DNA from 3 places in the Lysinibacillus fusiformis genome. Region 1 is predicted to be linked to each of the others. Evidence: a T-box and tRNA genes for the amino acid it is inferred to sense, from the RefSeq annotation. Region 1 holds a T-box; the other regions hold tRNA genes.

Region 1 (4,264 bases):
GTCCGCATCGTAAACGGCATTCATTAACGTACCCCAAAGCTTATTCACACGAACGCTTGGCTGTAAGTAGGTGTTGTTAAATGCATAAAGTGTACGAGGTTGATCGTAACCCATCCAAACACCAAGAGATACATTTGGGTTATAACCAACTAGCCAAACATCTTTATACTCTTGAGAAGTCCCTGTTTTTGCAGCGAAATCAGAAGAGAATTTTAAGGTATTTCGTGCCATTGTCCCTGTACCTTTAGTAAGAACATCACGTAACATATCTGTCACGATATAGGATGTTTCTGGGCTAAATACTTGAACAGGTTCTACCTCATGTTTGTAAATAATATTGCCTTCTTGGTCTTCGATACGATCAATCATATAGGCATCAATGAATTGACCACCATTTGCAAAAGTAGCAAAGGCATTTGTATTTTCTTCTACAGTAGTCCCTTCACTTAAAGCACCAATACCAGTTGCTAGGTTAGTGAAGTCATCTGGGTGTAATTTTGTGAATCCCATTTTTACTAACAAATCAGCGGGGCGTCTATTAATAATATCATTATATAAACGTAGCGCTGATATGTTTTGAGAGTCTGCTAATGCTTCACGTGCAGGAATAAGTCCTCGCTCATCACTTGTAATATAGTTGCTTGGACTCCATTTACCAATAGAGAATTTCACGTCAACTAATGGGCTACCTGCACCAATAACTCCATATTCTATAGCAGGACCATAAACAAGTAATGGCTTCATTGTAGAACCGTTAGAACGGTAAGCTTGTGTTGCGTGGTTTACTTGAATTGTTTTAAAGTCTCGACCACCGACAAAGCTTAAAATGCGACCTGTGGTATTTTCTATTAAAATACTACCTACCTGTACGGGCATCTCAATATCAATTTCTTCACCAGTAACAGGGTCTTTCCCTTTACCAGTATACGTATGTCCATAATACTGGAAGTCCTTTGCTGCTTTTTGCATCGCATCATACATATCTTTATTAATAGTTGAGTAAATGCGATAGCCCTTAGAACGAACATCACGATCTGCTAAAATCGTATATTTATCCTTTAATTTTTTTTCTGACTTTAAGCGCTCTGGGTCAATCCCATCATCTTTTGCTAGTTTTTCAGCAATAATGTCATTTGCACGAGCTTCAAGCTCATAAGTCAGCCATGGATAACGATCCTCCGCACGCATTTCTGGTCCGCGGAAATCTGCAGCAATATCATAGTTTAACGCTTCATTATATTGCGCATCGTCAATATAACCAGCTTCTTTCATACGATAAAGTACTGTTTTCATACGATCAATACCTGGTTTCAAAGCTTCTTCACTTTTCAGTTCACCTGTATTCGTAAATGGTGTATAAGCAAATGGTGCCTGTGGAATACCAGCTATGTACGCAGCTTGAGGAAGAGACAATTCTTTTGCTTTTACGCCAAAAATCCCTTCAGCAGCTGTTTCAACACCTGCAATATTTCGTCCTGAAGAGTTACGACCATACGGAATAATATTTAAATAAGCCTCTAATATTTCTTCCTTCGTCATAAAATGTTCTAAACGCATCGCCAGTAAAATTTCCTTAGCTTTACGTTCATAGGATACTTCATTTGTTAGTACTTGGTTTTTAATAAGCTGCTGGGTAAGTGTAGATCCACCTGTTTGCGTAGCAGAATTTGTGACATCTTGTAATAACCCACGAATAACCGCTTTTGGTACAATTCCGTTATGCTCTCGGAAATATTCATCTTCTGTTGCCAGAACAGCATTCACAACCTCTGGTGCAACATTGCTAAGCGAAGTTTCACGTCGGTCTAAATCTGTCCGCAATTTCCCAATATAAATATCGTTGGCAAAATAAATTTCACTGGTTTCTTCATAACTAAAAATTTGATCGCGTAGCTCTTCTTTTGAGCGTAGCGGTTCTTCTTTTACAAGAGAAGCAAAATAACCAGCTCCAACTGAACCGACAAATACAGTACCAACCAATGCAAAGACTAAAAATAGTAAAAATAAGTTCCAGGTAACACTACCTGAAATACGTAATTTCTTCATCCATTTTTGTTCAAGTAATTCATCGATCTTTGCATTGATTTTTTCAATCCAATCTTTCAATGTATCGACCTCCTAAAATCTTGTCTATTATAGCACATATTGTTTTAGCACGAACATAGTTATTGACTTTGAAAAAGAATCGTATAGAATTATGTTTATAGTTTTCTGGTGATGAAGAGTTTGCAGTAGTGTCTATATTCCCTGTTTAGAGAGCCGGTGGTTGGTGAAAACTGGTCATAATGTAGAGACGAATTACGTGCTTGGAGCTTAGACGTGCGCGCCTGCGATAAAGGCGATTGAATGAAGTGGAAGGTGGATGACATCTTCAAGCTGGGTGGTACCGCGTTAGTTTGCAACTTAACGTCCCTGCATGCAATTGTTTGCGTGTAGGGACTTTTTTTATTTAAAAATGTCCATGCACGTAACGAATTTCAACCATTTTAGGAGGAATGAACATGACAAACGAATTATTACAAGATTTAGAATGGCGTGGCTTGCTCTACCAACAAACAGATGCGGAAGGTATGGCAAAACTATTAGATGAACAATCAGTATCTTTATACTGTGGTGTAGATCCAACAGCTGACTCCATGCATATTGGACATATTGTTCCATTGTTAACACTTCGTCGCTTCCAAAAAGCGGGTCACCGTCCAATTTTACTTGTTGGTGGTGCGACAGGGATGATCGGTGATCCATCTGGTCGTTCAGAAGAGCGTCAATTACAAACGGTAGAGCAAATCGATAAAAACGTTCAAGGAATCCGTAGTCAATTAGAACGTATTTTTGATTTTGCGGAAGATGGCAATGGTGCTCAGCTTGTGAACAATCGTGACTGGATTGGTAATATAAACACAATTGAATTTTTACGTGATTACGGGAAATTAATTAACGTGAACTATATGTTAGCAAAGGATACGATTGCTTCTCGTCTTGACACAGGAATCTCGTTTACAGAGTTTGCCTATACGTTAATTCAAGGTATTGATTACAATCATTTATACAATCACTACAATTGCCGTATTCAAGTAGGTGGCTCTGACCAATGGGGTAATATTACAACAGGTTTAGAGGTTATTCGTAAAACACACGAGGAAGAAACGAAAGCCTTTGGGATTACGATTCCATTAGTAACAAAGGCAGATGGCACAAAGTTTGGTAAAACAGCAGGTGGTGCTGTATGGCTAGATAGTAAGAAAACATCTCCATATGAGTTCTACCAATTCTGGATCAATGCTGCTGATGCAGATGTCATTAAATACTTAAAAATCTTCACGTTCCTTTCTCGTGAAGAAATTGAAGCATTAGCAGTCTCTGTAGAGGAGGAGCCGCATTTACGTAAGGCACAAAAAGCGCTAGCTGAAGAAATGACTCGTTTAATTCATGGTCAAGAGGCATTAGAGCAAGCCATTCGTATTACAGCAGCTTTATTCTCAGGGGATCTAAAAGCACTTTCAGCTGAAGAAATGAAGGATGCTTTTAAAGATGTTCCTTCTATTGAAATGGCTAAAGAGGACAAAAACATTGTTGACCTTCTTGTAGAAGCAGGCATTTCATCTTCAAAACGTCAAGCACGTGAGGACGTATCAAATGGTGCAATTAGTGTAAATGGTGAAAAAGTGACGGATTTAGACTATGTATTCGATGCGAAGGATCGTTTAGAGGATGCATTCAGCATTGTCCGTCGAGGTAAGAAAAAATATCATATGGTGAAATTTGTATAATTTCTATTAGCAAAACCACATTCCCAAAAACGAGGGGATGTGGTTTTTTAATCATAAGAAATTCGGAGGTTTTAATTGCTCATATTCTTTAGGATGCAGTATTTTTGCAAGCTTTATAGCACCTTCAATAAGTCGTGGAGAAGGGCGACAATACAGCCATTCTTCCATTACATGAAGCTGTTCCGATTGAACGGCATGTAGCTCTTTGGCATATGGACGTTTTAATAAATGAGCAGGTTGTATACGCTCAAATGCTACACCAACCCAAGCCATCATGATGTAGTCGGGCTTACGTTCAACAACATCTGTCCAATCAGTTTGAACACTGGCAAGTTCTACATCTTGAAATAGATTGATGCCACCAGCAAGAGCACTAATTTCCGTTAGCCAATTTATTTTCCCAGGAGTAAAAATAGGATTTGGCCACCATTCCCAATAGAGGGTAGGTTTCTTCGGGATGGTTTGTGCAATGGAATGCATTTTTTCGATGGAAT
Region 2 (4,264 bases), 1.6 Mb from region 1:
TAAGTGCGTTGAAGTCAGACCGGAAGGACTGGTGGAGCGCTTAGAAGTGAGAATGCCGGTATGAGTAGCGAAAGACGGGTGAGAATCCCGTCCACCGTATGACTAAGGTTTCCTGAGGAAGGCTCGTCCGCTCAGGGTTAGTCGGGACCTAAGCCGAGGCCGATAGGCGTAGGCGATGGACAACAGGTTGATATTCCTGTACCACCTCCTCACCGTTTGAGAAATGGGGGGACGCAGTAGGATAGGGTAAGCGCGCTGTTGGATATGCGCGTCCAAGCAGTAAGGCGTGTGTGTAGGCAAATCCGCACACTGTAACGTTGAGCTGTGATGGCGAGTCCGTATGGACGAAGTTCCTGATTTCACACTGCCAAGAAAAGCCTCTATCGAGGTGAGAGGTGCCCGTACCGCAAACCGACACAGGTAGTCGAGGAGAGAATCCTAAGGTGTGCGAGAGAACTCTCGTTAAGGAACTCGGCAAAATGACCCCGTAACTTCGGGAGAAGGGGTGCTCTTGAGCGTGCAAGCGCATGAGAGCCGCAGTGAATAGGCCCAGGCGACTGTTTAGCAAAAACACAGGTCTCTGCAAAACCGTAAGGTGACGTATAGGGGCTGACGCCTGCCCGGTGCTGGAAGGTTAAGAGGAGTGGTTAGCGCAAGCGAAGCTGCGAATTGAAGCCCCAGTAAACGGCGGCCGTAACTATAACGGTCCTAAGGTAGCGAAATTCCTTGTCGGGTAAGTTCCGACCCGCACGAAAGGCGTAACGATCTGGGCACTGTCTCAACGAGAGACTCGGTGAAATTATAGTACCTGTGAAGATGCAGGTTACCCGCGACAGGACGGAAAGACCCCGTGGAGCTTTACTGTAGCCTGATATTGAATTTTGGTACAACTTGTACAGGATAGGTAGGAGCCAGAGATCTCGGAGCGCCAGCTTCGAAGGAGGCGTCGGTGGGATACTACCCTGGTTGTATTGAAATTCTAACCCATGCCCCTTAGCGGGGCAGGAGACAGTGTCAGGCGGACAGTTTGACTGGGGCGGTCGCCTCCTAAAAGGTAACGGAGGCGCCCAAAGGTTCCCTCAGAATGGTTGGAAATCATTCGTAGAGTGTAAAGGCACAAGGGAGCTTGACTGCGAGACCTACAAGTCGAGCAGGGTCGAAAGACGGGCTTAGTGATCCGGTGGTTCCGCATGGAAGGGCCATCGCTCAACGGATAAAAGCTACCCCGGGGATAACAGGCTTATCTCCCCCAAGAGTCCACATCGACGGGGAGGTTTGGCACCTCGATGTCGGCTCATCGCATCCTGGGGCTGTAGTCGGTCCCAAGGGTTGGGCTGTTCGCCCATTAAAGCGGTACGCGAGCTGGGTTCAGAACGTCGTGAGACAGTTCGGTCCCTATCCGTCGTGGGCGTAGGAAATTTGAGAGGAGCTGTCCTTAGTACGAGAGGACCGGGATGGACACACCGCTGGTGTACCAGTTGTCTTGCCAAAGGCATCGCTGGGTAGCTATGTGTGGACGGGATAAGTGCTGAAAGCATCTAAGCATGAAGCCCCCCTCAAGATGAGATTTCCCATTACGCAAGTAAGTAAGATCCCTCAAAGACGATGAGGTAGATAGGTTCGAGGTGGAAGTGTGGTGACACATGGAGCTGACGAATACTAATCGATCGAGGACTTAACCAAAACGTTTGAACCATTCAATGCACGTTTATCCAGTTTTGAAAGAATAAGTCTTTCAACTGAATAAGTGAAGTGATGATGGCAAAGAGGTCACACCCGTTCCCATACCGAACACGGAAGTTAAGCTCTTTAGCGCCGATGGTAGTTGGGGGTTTCCCCCTGTGAGAGTAGGACATCGCTTCGCTTATTTTTTGTGGAGGATTAGCTCAGCTGGGAGAGCATCTGCCTTACAAGCAGAGGGTCGGCGGTTCGAGCCCGTCATCCTCCACCATTATGGTCCCGTGGTGTAGCGGTTAACATGCCTGCCTGTCACGCAGGAGATCGCCGGTTCGATCCCGGTCGGGACCGCCATTATTATTGCCGGTGTAGCTCAGTTGGTAGAGCAACTGACTTGTAATCAGTAGGTCGTGGGTTCGACTCCTATCGCCGGCACCATTCCCTTGGAGGGGTAGCGAAGTGGCTAAACGCGGCGGACTGTAAATCCGCTCCTTAGGGTTCGGCGGTTCGAATCCGTCCCCCTCCACCATTTTAGGGGCATAGTTCAACGGTAGAATAGAGGTCTCCAAAACCTTTGGTGTGGGTTCGATTCCTACTGCCCCTGCCAGGTATTGAGGTACTCGTTCATATATAGCTATTATTTTATAGTGGCGATTGTGGCGAAGTGGTTAACGCATCGGATTGTGGTTCCGACATTCGTGGGTTCGATTCCCATCAGTCGCCCCATTTCAAAATTGGGGTATAGCCAAGCGGTAAGGCAACGGATTTTGATTCCGTCATGCCTAGGTTCGAATCCTAGTACCCCAGCCATTTTTTATTTTACGAGCCATTAGCTCAGTTGGTAGAGCATCTGACTTTTAATCAGAGGGTCGAAGGTTCGAGTCCTTCATGGCTCATCGTTTTTTAATTAATATGCGCCCGTAGCTCAATTGGATAGAGCGTCTGACTACGGATCAGAAGGTTATGGGTTCGACTCCTGTCGGGCGCGCCAATAAATTCACGTTTACGGAATGTAGCTCAGCTTGGTAGAGCACTTGGTTTGGGACCAAGGGGTCGTAGGTTCGAATCCTGTCATTCCGACCATCTTTCATGATAAAATGGGGCCTTAGCTCAGCTGGGAGAGCGCCTGCCTTGCACGCAGGAGGTCAGCGGTTCGATCCCGCTAGGCTCCACCATTTTAATATTTTTGGAGGTATACCCAAGTCTGGCTGAAGGGATCGGTCTTGAAAACCGACAGGCGGGTAACACCGCGCGGGGGTTCGAATCCCTCTACCTCCTCCATTTTCCGGGTCAGTAGCTCAGTTGGTAGAGCATTAGATTGAAGCTCTAAGTGTCGGCGGTTCGATTCCGTCCTGACCCACCATTATTGCGGGTGTAGTTTAATGGTAAAACCTCAGCCTTCCAAGCTGATGTCGTGAGTTCGATTCTCATCACCCGCTCCAAAATGGGCCTATAGCTCAGCTGGTTAGAGCGCACGCCTGATAAGCGTGAGGTCGATGGTTCGAGTCCATTTAGGCCCATCATTATTCCGAAGTAGCTCAGTTGGTAGTAGCACCTGACTGTTAATCAGGTTGTCGCAGGTTCGAGTCCTGCCTTCGGAGCCACGGCCCGTTGGTCAAGTGGTTAAGACACCGCCCTTTCACGGCGGTAACACGGGTTCGAATCCCGTACGGGTCATCAAGCATGTAGCACAGATGTGTGTTACATGCTTTTTTCTATTTCCTTTAAGTACATTCTCCTTTTTCATGTTGTTGAAAAAAGATCATGACAATAGCAGAAAAAGAGCTTTTGGCAAGGCGAGGGGTTGATTCCCGTTCCGTCAGCGTCCTTTCCAAGAGATGTCCGATGAGCCGTTTCCCTCACTGCGTTCACTCCAGTGTCTCATCTGTGACGCTGGCTCCACTCCAATCAACCATGTGCAATAGTGACAACACCCCTTCATAAAGGGTAGTGAAGACCTTCACTTTATTTGAAAATCTTTGCTAAAAAAGTAAACATTTTGTAGGTTGGAGTGGAGGGCTACTTGACTCCCGTGGGATAGCGAGACAGGCGAGCCCCTGCACGGAGCGGGAGCGGAGGAAGCGGCTCGGCGCTCGCCCACAGGAAAGCAAGTAGCCTGCAACGGAAACCATTTTCACCTTTCACAAAAATTCTATTGTTAGTTTTGTTTTTCAACACTATGTAGATTCTCTTTACGAAAGAGAATCTACAGATTAAATTTGAACAAACTATTTCATATATAAAATATGTATGTTTTTTCAAGTACTATTTTCATGGTGCTTGTCGTTTTGTTCCTCTAATATGAGGATAAGTGGAGGAATCGATATGAATATACAGGAGATACAGCAATTTTTAAGTTTATACCAGACAGAACAAAATAAATCAGAACTTTGGTTAAAGAATAGATTACAGGAAGTTGAAAATGCAGGTGAATATTACCCAACAACTGAGGAGCTAGTTTTTGGTGCAAGAGTGGCATGGCGTAATAGCAATAAATGTATCGGACGTCTATTTTGGCAGTCACTGCATGTGGTAGATGCACGTGATGTTTTAGATGAACAGGATATTTTTCAAAAATTACTAGAAC
Region 3 (4,264 bases), 460 kb from region 1:
ATCCTTTAATACTGTTCCTGTATTACTACTATACACAGTCATAAGCTCTAACAGTCTCTTTACTCTTATCATCTTCTTTCTTCCACATAACCGTATTTTTTCTACTTACTCCATTACGTTTATGATTATATAAATGTAGTGGAGTAAAATGTCAACTCTTGTGCTATCGATTACATCCACATCAAGTCCATCACTCAACACATATATAAAAACTGCACCTTCTAGTTGATTGTTAACTCTCAATCAACTAGAAGATGCAACTCGTAGGGTTTTATTGGTCCATGAAAGATCTTAAAAATAGAAATCTAAAAATCAATGTATAAAAGAAAATATTCTCTCTCCACCAAAGTTCAAAAAATTATTGATGTTGAAACAGATGTCTTTGTCTTTTACCTAAAATCTATAGGATAAACCTATTCTTTTCAGGCGTCTAAAATGGCACAACCTTTATAGAAAAATATTGTAAAGATATTTATTACCCTCCAAAGCCCTGTAAAATTTGTAAAACAAATTTACCTGTTTTACATAAACATAACTGCTTAGTCTATCATAGCGAACGTTCTGACACACAATGTTTTATCACATAAAAAAACAAGAATGCTAATATAAACATTCTTGTTTTAATTATGTTTCTAATGATTCCTTTGGAGATTCAAACCCATGAGTAACTTCTACGTTAAAACTCATACTATTCTCTTCCAATGAATTTTCTATACTTTTTTTATTCTCGTTGACCTTTTCTTCAAAAAGAATCCTTCTCTTTCTAAACCTGTTGCAATTCCCCTAATATAAAAAGCTCATAAACCCTGTTATATCAAGATTTATGAGCTTTCTTAATTTTTATTAATTTGATGATACCGGTGGTCGGGGTCGAACCGACACTCCAAAGGAACACGATTTTGAGTCGTGCGCGTCTGCCAATTCCGCCACACCGGCATAATGGAGATAAAAAAAATCGGATAAACCGATTAGCAGTTAAAATATGGAGGCGGCAACCGGATTTGAACCGGTGATAAAGGTGTTGCAGACCTGTGCCTTACCACTTGGCTATGCCGCCATCATACTTGGAGCGGAAGACGAGGTTCGAACTCGCGACCCCCACCTTGGCAAGGTGGTGTTCTACCACTGAACTACTTCCGCAAAAAAATGGCTGGGGTACCTGGATTCGAACCAGGGCATGACGGAATCAAAATCCGTTGCCTTACCGCTTGGCTATACCCCAAAAGATAATTAGATAAAAATGGGGCGACTGATGGGAATCGAACCCACGAATGCCTGAACCACAATCAGGTGCGTTAACCACTTCGCCACAACCGCCATAATTACTATTTGGTATTATTCTAATTTAAAATTAAATGGGGCGACTGATGGGAATCGAACCCACGAATGCCTGAACCACAATCAGGTGCGTTAACCACTTCGCCACAACCGCCATAAAATTAAATTGGCAGGGGCAGTAGGAATCGAACCCACATCAAAGGTTTTGGAGACCTCTATTCTACCGTTAAACTATGCCCCTATTAGATTAAAACTGGTGGAGGGGGACGGATTCGAACCGCCGAACCCTAAGGAGCGGATTTACAGTCCGCCGCGTTTAGCCACTTCGCTACCCCTCCGGGAATACATGGTGCCGGCGATAGGAGTCGAACCCACGACCTACTGATTACAAGTCAGTTGCTCTACCAACTGAGCTACACCGGCAAAAAAACATGATGGGTCAGGACGGAATCGAACCGCCGACACTTAGAGCTTCAATCTAATGCTCTACCAACTGAGCTACTGACCCATGTTATTAAAATAAATGGCGGTCCCGACCGGGATCGAACCGGCGATCTCCTGCGTGACAGGCAGGCATGTTAACCGCTACACCACGGGACCATTTGGTTGCGGGGGCCGGATTTGAACCAACGACCTTCGGGTTATGAGCCCGACGAGCTACCACTGCTCCACCCCGCGATAATGATATATACTATTGTAAAAAATAATGGTGGAGGATGACGGGCTCGAACCGCCGACCCTCTGCTTGTAAGGCAGATGCTCTCCCAGCTGAGCTAATCCTCCATCTGGGTATTTAAATGGTGACCCCTACGGGATTCGAACCCGTGTTACCGCCGTGAAAGGGCGGTGTCTTAACCACTTGACCAAGGGGCCAACTATTGGAACAAATCAAAGTGCTGGCGGAGAGTAAGGGATTTGAACCCTTGAGACAGTGTTAACCGCCTACACGATTTCCAATCGTGCTCCTTCGGCCACTCGGACAACTCTCCAAGAATGGCTCCGAAGGCAGGACTCGAACCTGCGACAACCTGATTAACAGTCAGGTGCTACTACCAACTGAGCTACTTCGGAATAATTTTAGTATATAGCCTAGCGACGTCCTACTCTCACAGGGGGAAGCCCCCAACTACCATCGGCGCTAAAGAGCTTAACTTCCGTGTTCGGTATGGGAACGGGTGTGACCTCTTTGCCATCATCACTAGACTATTTGAAAGACAATACTTATTATAACATATCTTATAAAAATTACAAGTATATTATAATATTTTATTCTTTCAAAACTGGATAAACGTGCATTGAATGTTTCAAACGTTTTGGTTAAGTCCTCGATCGATTAGTATTCGTCAGCTCCATGTGTCACCACACTTCCACCTCGAACCTATCTACCTCATCGTCTTTGAGGGATCTTACTTACTTGCGTAATGGGAAATCTCATCTTGAGGGGGGCTTCATGCTTAGATGCTTTCAGCACTTATCCCGTCCACACATAGCTACCCAGCGATGCCTTTGGCAAGACAACTGGTACACCAGCGGTGTGTCCATCCCGGTCCTCTCGTACTAAGGACAGCTCCTCTCAAATTTCCTACGCCCACGACGGATAGGGACCGAACTGTCTCACGACGTTCTGAACCCAGCTCGCGTACCGCTTTAATGGGCGAACAGCCCAACCCTTGGGACCGACTACAGCCCCAGGATGCGATGAGCCGACATCGAGGTGCCAAACCTCCCCGTCGATGTGGACTCTTGGGGGAGATAAGCCTGTTATCCCCGGGGTAGCTTTTATCCGTTGAGCGATGGCCCTTCCATGCGGAACCACCGGATCACTAAGCCCGTCTTTCGACCCTGCTCGACTTGTAGGTCTCGCAGTCAAGCTCCCTTGTGCCTTTACACTCTACGAATGATTTCCAACCATTCTGAGGGAACCTTTGGGCGCCTCCGTTACCTTTTAGGAGGCGACCGCCCCAGTCAAACTGTCCGCCTGACACTGTCTCCTGCCCCGCTAAGGGGCATGGGTTAGAATTTCAATACAACCAGGGTAGTATCCCACCGACGCCTCCTTCGAAGCTGGCGCTCCGAGATCTCTGGCTCCTACCTATCCTGTACAAGTTGTACCAAAATTCAATATCAGGCTACAGTAAAGCTCCACGGGGTCTTTCCGTCCTGTCGCGGGTAACCTGCATCTTCACAGGTACTATAATTTCACCGAGTCTCTCGTTGAGACAGTGCCCAGATCGTTACGCCTTTCGTGCGGGTCGGAACTTACCCGACAAGGAATTTCGCTACCTTAGGACCGTTATAGTTACGGCCGCCGTTTACTGGGGCTTCAATTCGCAGCTTCGCTTGCGCTAACCACTCCTCTTAACCTTCCAGCACCGGGCAGGCGTCAGCCCCTATACGTCACCTTACGGTTTTGCAGAGACCTGTGTTTTTGCTAAACAGTCGCCTGGGCCTATTCACTGCGGCTCTCATGCGCTTGCACGCTCAAGAGCACCCCTTCTCCCGAAGTTACGGGGTCATTTTGCCGAGTTCCTTAACGAGAGTTCTCTCGCACACCTTAGGATTCTCTCCTCGACTACCTGTGTCGGTTTGCGGTACGGGCACCTCTCACCTCGATAGAGGCTTTTCTTGGCAGTGTGAAATCAGGAACTTCGTCCATACGGACTCGCCATCACAGCTCAACGTTACAGTGTGCGGATTTGCCTACACACACGCCTTACTGCTTGGACGCGCATATCCAACAGCGCGCTTACCCTATCCTACTGCGTCCCCCCATTTCTCAAACGGTGAGGAGGTGGTACAGGAATATCAACCTGTTGTCCATCGCCTACGCCTATCGGCCTCGGCTTAGGTCCCGACTAACCCTGAGCGGACGAGCCTTCCTCAGGAAACCTTAGTCATACGGTGGACGGGATTCTCACCCGTCTTTCGCTACTCATACCGGCATTCTCACTTCTAAGCGCTCCACCAGTCCTTCCGGTCTGACTTC

Evidence for each region. The T-box of region 1 lies ahead of tyrS (tyrosine--tRNA ligase). A T-box ahead of a tRNA ligase gene usually reads a tRNA of that ligase, here a tRNA-Tyr.
Region 2: it encodes a tRNA-Tyr, which carries the amino acid that the T-box ahead of tyrS (tyrosine--tRNA ligase) is inferred to sense. The anticodon was not compared.
Region 3: it encodes a tRNA-Tyr, which carries the amino acid that the T-box ahead of tyrS (tyrosine--tRNA ligase) is inferred to sense. The anticodon was not compared.

Annotation. Positions count from the first base shown of each region.
Region 1 covers NZ_CP070490.1:493,537-497,800, reverse strand. Annotated here, with positions in the region: gene JTI58_RS02440 (transglycosylase domain-containing protein) at 1-2,106, opposite strand, end outside; T-box leader at 2,209-2,417, shown strand; gene tyrS (tyrosine--tRNA ligase) at 2,502-3,770, shown strand; gene JTI58_RS02430 (cobalamin-binding protein) at 3,822-4,264, opposite strand, start outside.
Region 2 covers NZ_CP070490.1:2,084,015-2,088,278, forward strand. Annotated here, with positions in the region: rRNA gene JTI58_RS10190 (23S ribosomal RNA) at 1-1,683, shown strand, start outside; rRNA gene rrf (5S ribosomal RNA) at 1,749-1,864, shown strand; tRNA gene JTI58_RS10200 (tRNA-Val) at 1,876-1,951, shown strand; tRNA gene JTI58_RS10205 (tRNA-Asp) at 1,956-2,031, shown strand; tRNA gene JTI58_RS10210 (tRNA-Thr) at 2,040-2,115, shown strand; tRNA gene JTI58_RS10215 (tRNA-Tyr) at 2,123-2,206, shown strand; tRNA gene JTI58_RS10220 (tRNA-Trp) at 2,211-2,284, shown strand; tRNA gene JTI58_RS10225 (tRNA-His) at 2,328-2,403, shown strand; tRNA gene JTI58_RS10230 (tRNA-Gln) at 2,413-2,487, shown strand; tRNA gene JTI58_RS10235 (tRNA-Lys) at 2,501-2,573, shown strand; tRNA gene JTI58_RS10240 (tRNA-Arg) at 2,592-2,668, shown strand; tRNA gene JTI58_RS10245 (tRNA-Pro) at 2,684-2,760, shown strand; tRNA gene JTI58_RS10250 (tRNA-Ala) at 2,777-2,852, shown strand; tRNA gene JTI58_RS10255 (tRNA-Ser) at 2,866-2,958, shown strand; tRNA gene JTI58_RS10260 (tRNA-Phe) at 2,965-3,040, shown strand; tRNA gene JTI58_RS10265 (tRNA-Gly) at 3,046-3,119, shown strand; tRNA gene JTI58_RS10270 (tRNA-Ile) at 3,124-3,197, shown strand; tRNA gene JTI58_RS10275 (tRNA-Asn) at 3,205-3,281, shown strand; tRNA gene JTI58_RS10280 (tRNA-Glu) at 3,283-3,354, shown strand; gene JTI58_RS10285 (nitric oxide synthase oxygenase) at 4,003-4,264, shown strand, end outside.
Region 3 covers NZ_CP070490.1:952,064-956,327, forward strand. Annotated here, with positions in the region: tRNA gene JTI58_RS04805 (tRNA-Leu) at 856-936, opposite strand; tRNA gene JTI58_RS04810 (tRNA-Cys) at 984-1,057, opposite strand; tRNA gene JTI58_RS04815 (tRNA-Gly) at 1,066-1,140, opposite strand; tRNA gene JTI58_RS04820 (tRNA-Gln) at 1,148-1,222, opposite strand; tRNA gene JTI58_RS04825 (tRNA-His) at 1,242-1,317, opposite strand; tRNA gene JTI58_RS04830 (tRNA-His) at 1,357-1,432, opposite strand; tRNA gene JTI58_RS04835 (tRNA-Trp) at 1,446-1,519, opposite strand; tRNA gene JTI58_RS04840 (tRNA-Tyr) at 1,533-1,616, opposite strand; tRNA gene JTI58_RS04845 (tRNA-Thr) at 1,626-1,701, opposite strand; tRNA gene JTI58_RS04850 (tRNA-Phe) at 1,714-1,786, opposite strand; tRNA gene JTI58_RS04855 (tRNA-Asp) at 1,803-1,878, opposite strand; tRNA gene JTI58_RS04860 (tRNA-Met) at 1,882-1,956, opposite strand; tRNA gene JTI58_RS04865 (tRNA-Val) at 1,986-2,061, opposite strand; tRNA gene JTI58_RS04870 (tRNA-Glu) at 2,077-2,151, opposite strand; tRNA gene JTI58_RS04875 (tRNA-Ser) at 2,176-2,267, opposite strand; tRNA gene JTI58_RS04880 (tRNA-Asn) at 2,273-2,349, opposite strand; rRNA gene rrf (5S ribosomal RNA) at 2,366-2,481, opposite strand; rRNA gene JTI58_RS04890 (23S ribosomal RNA) at 2,592-4,264, opposite strand, start outside.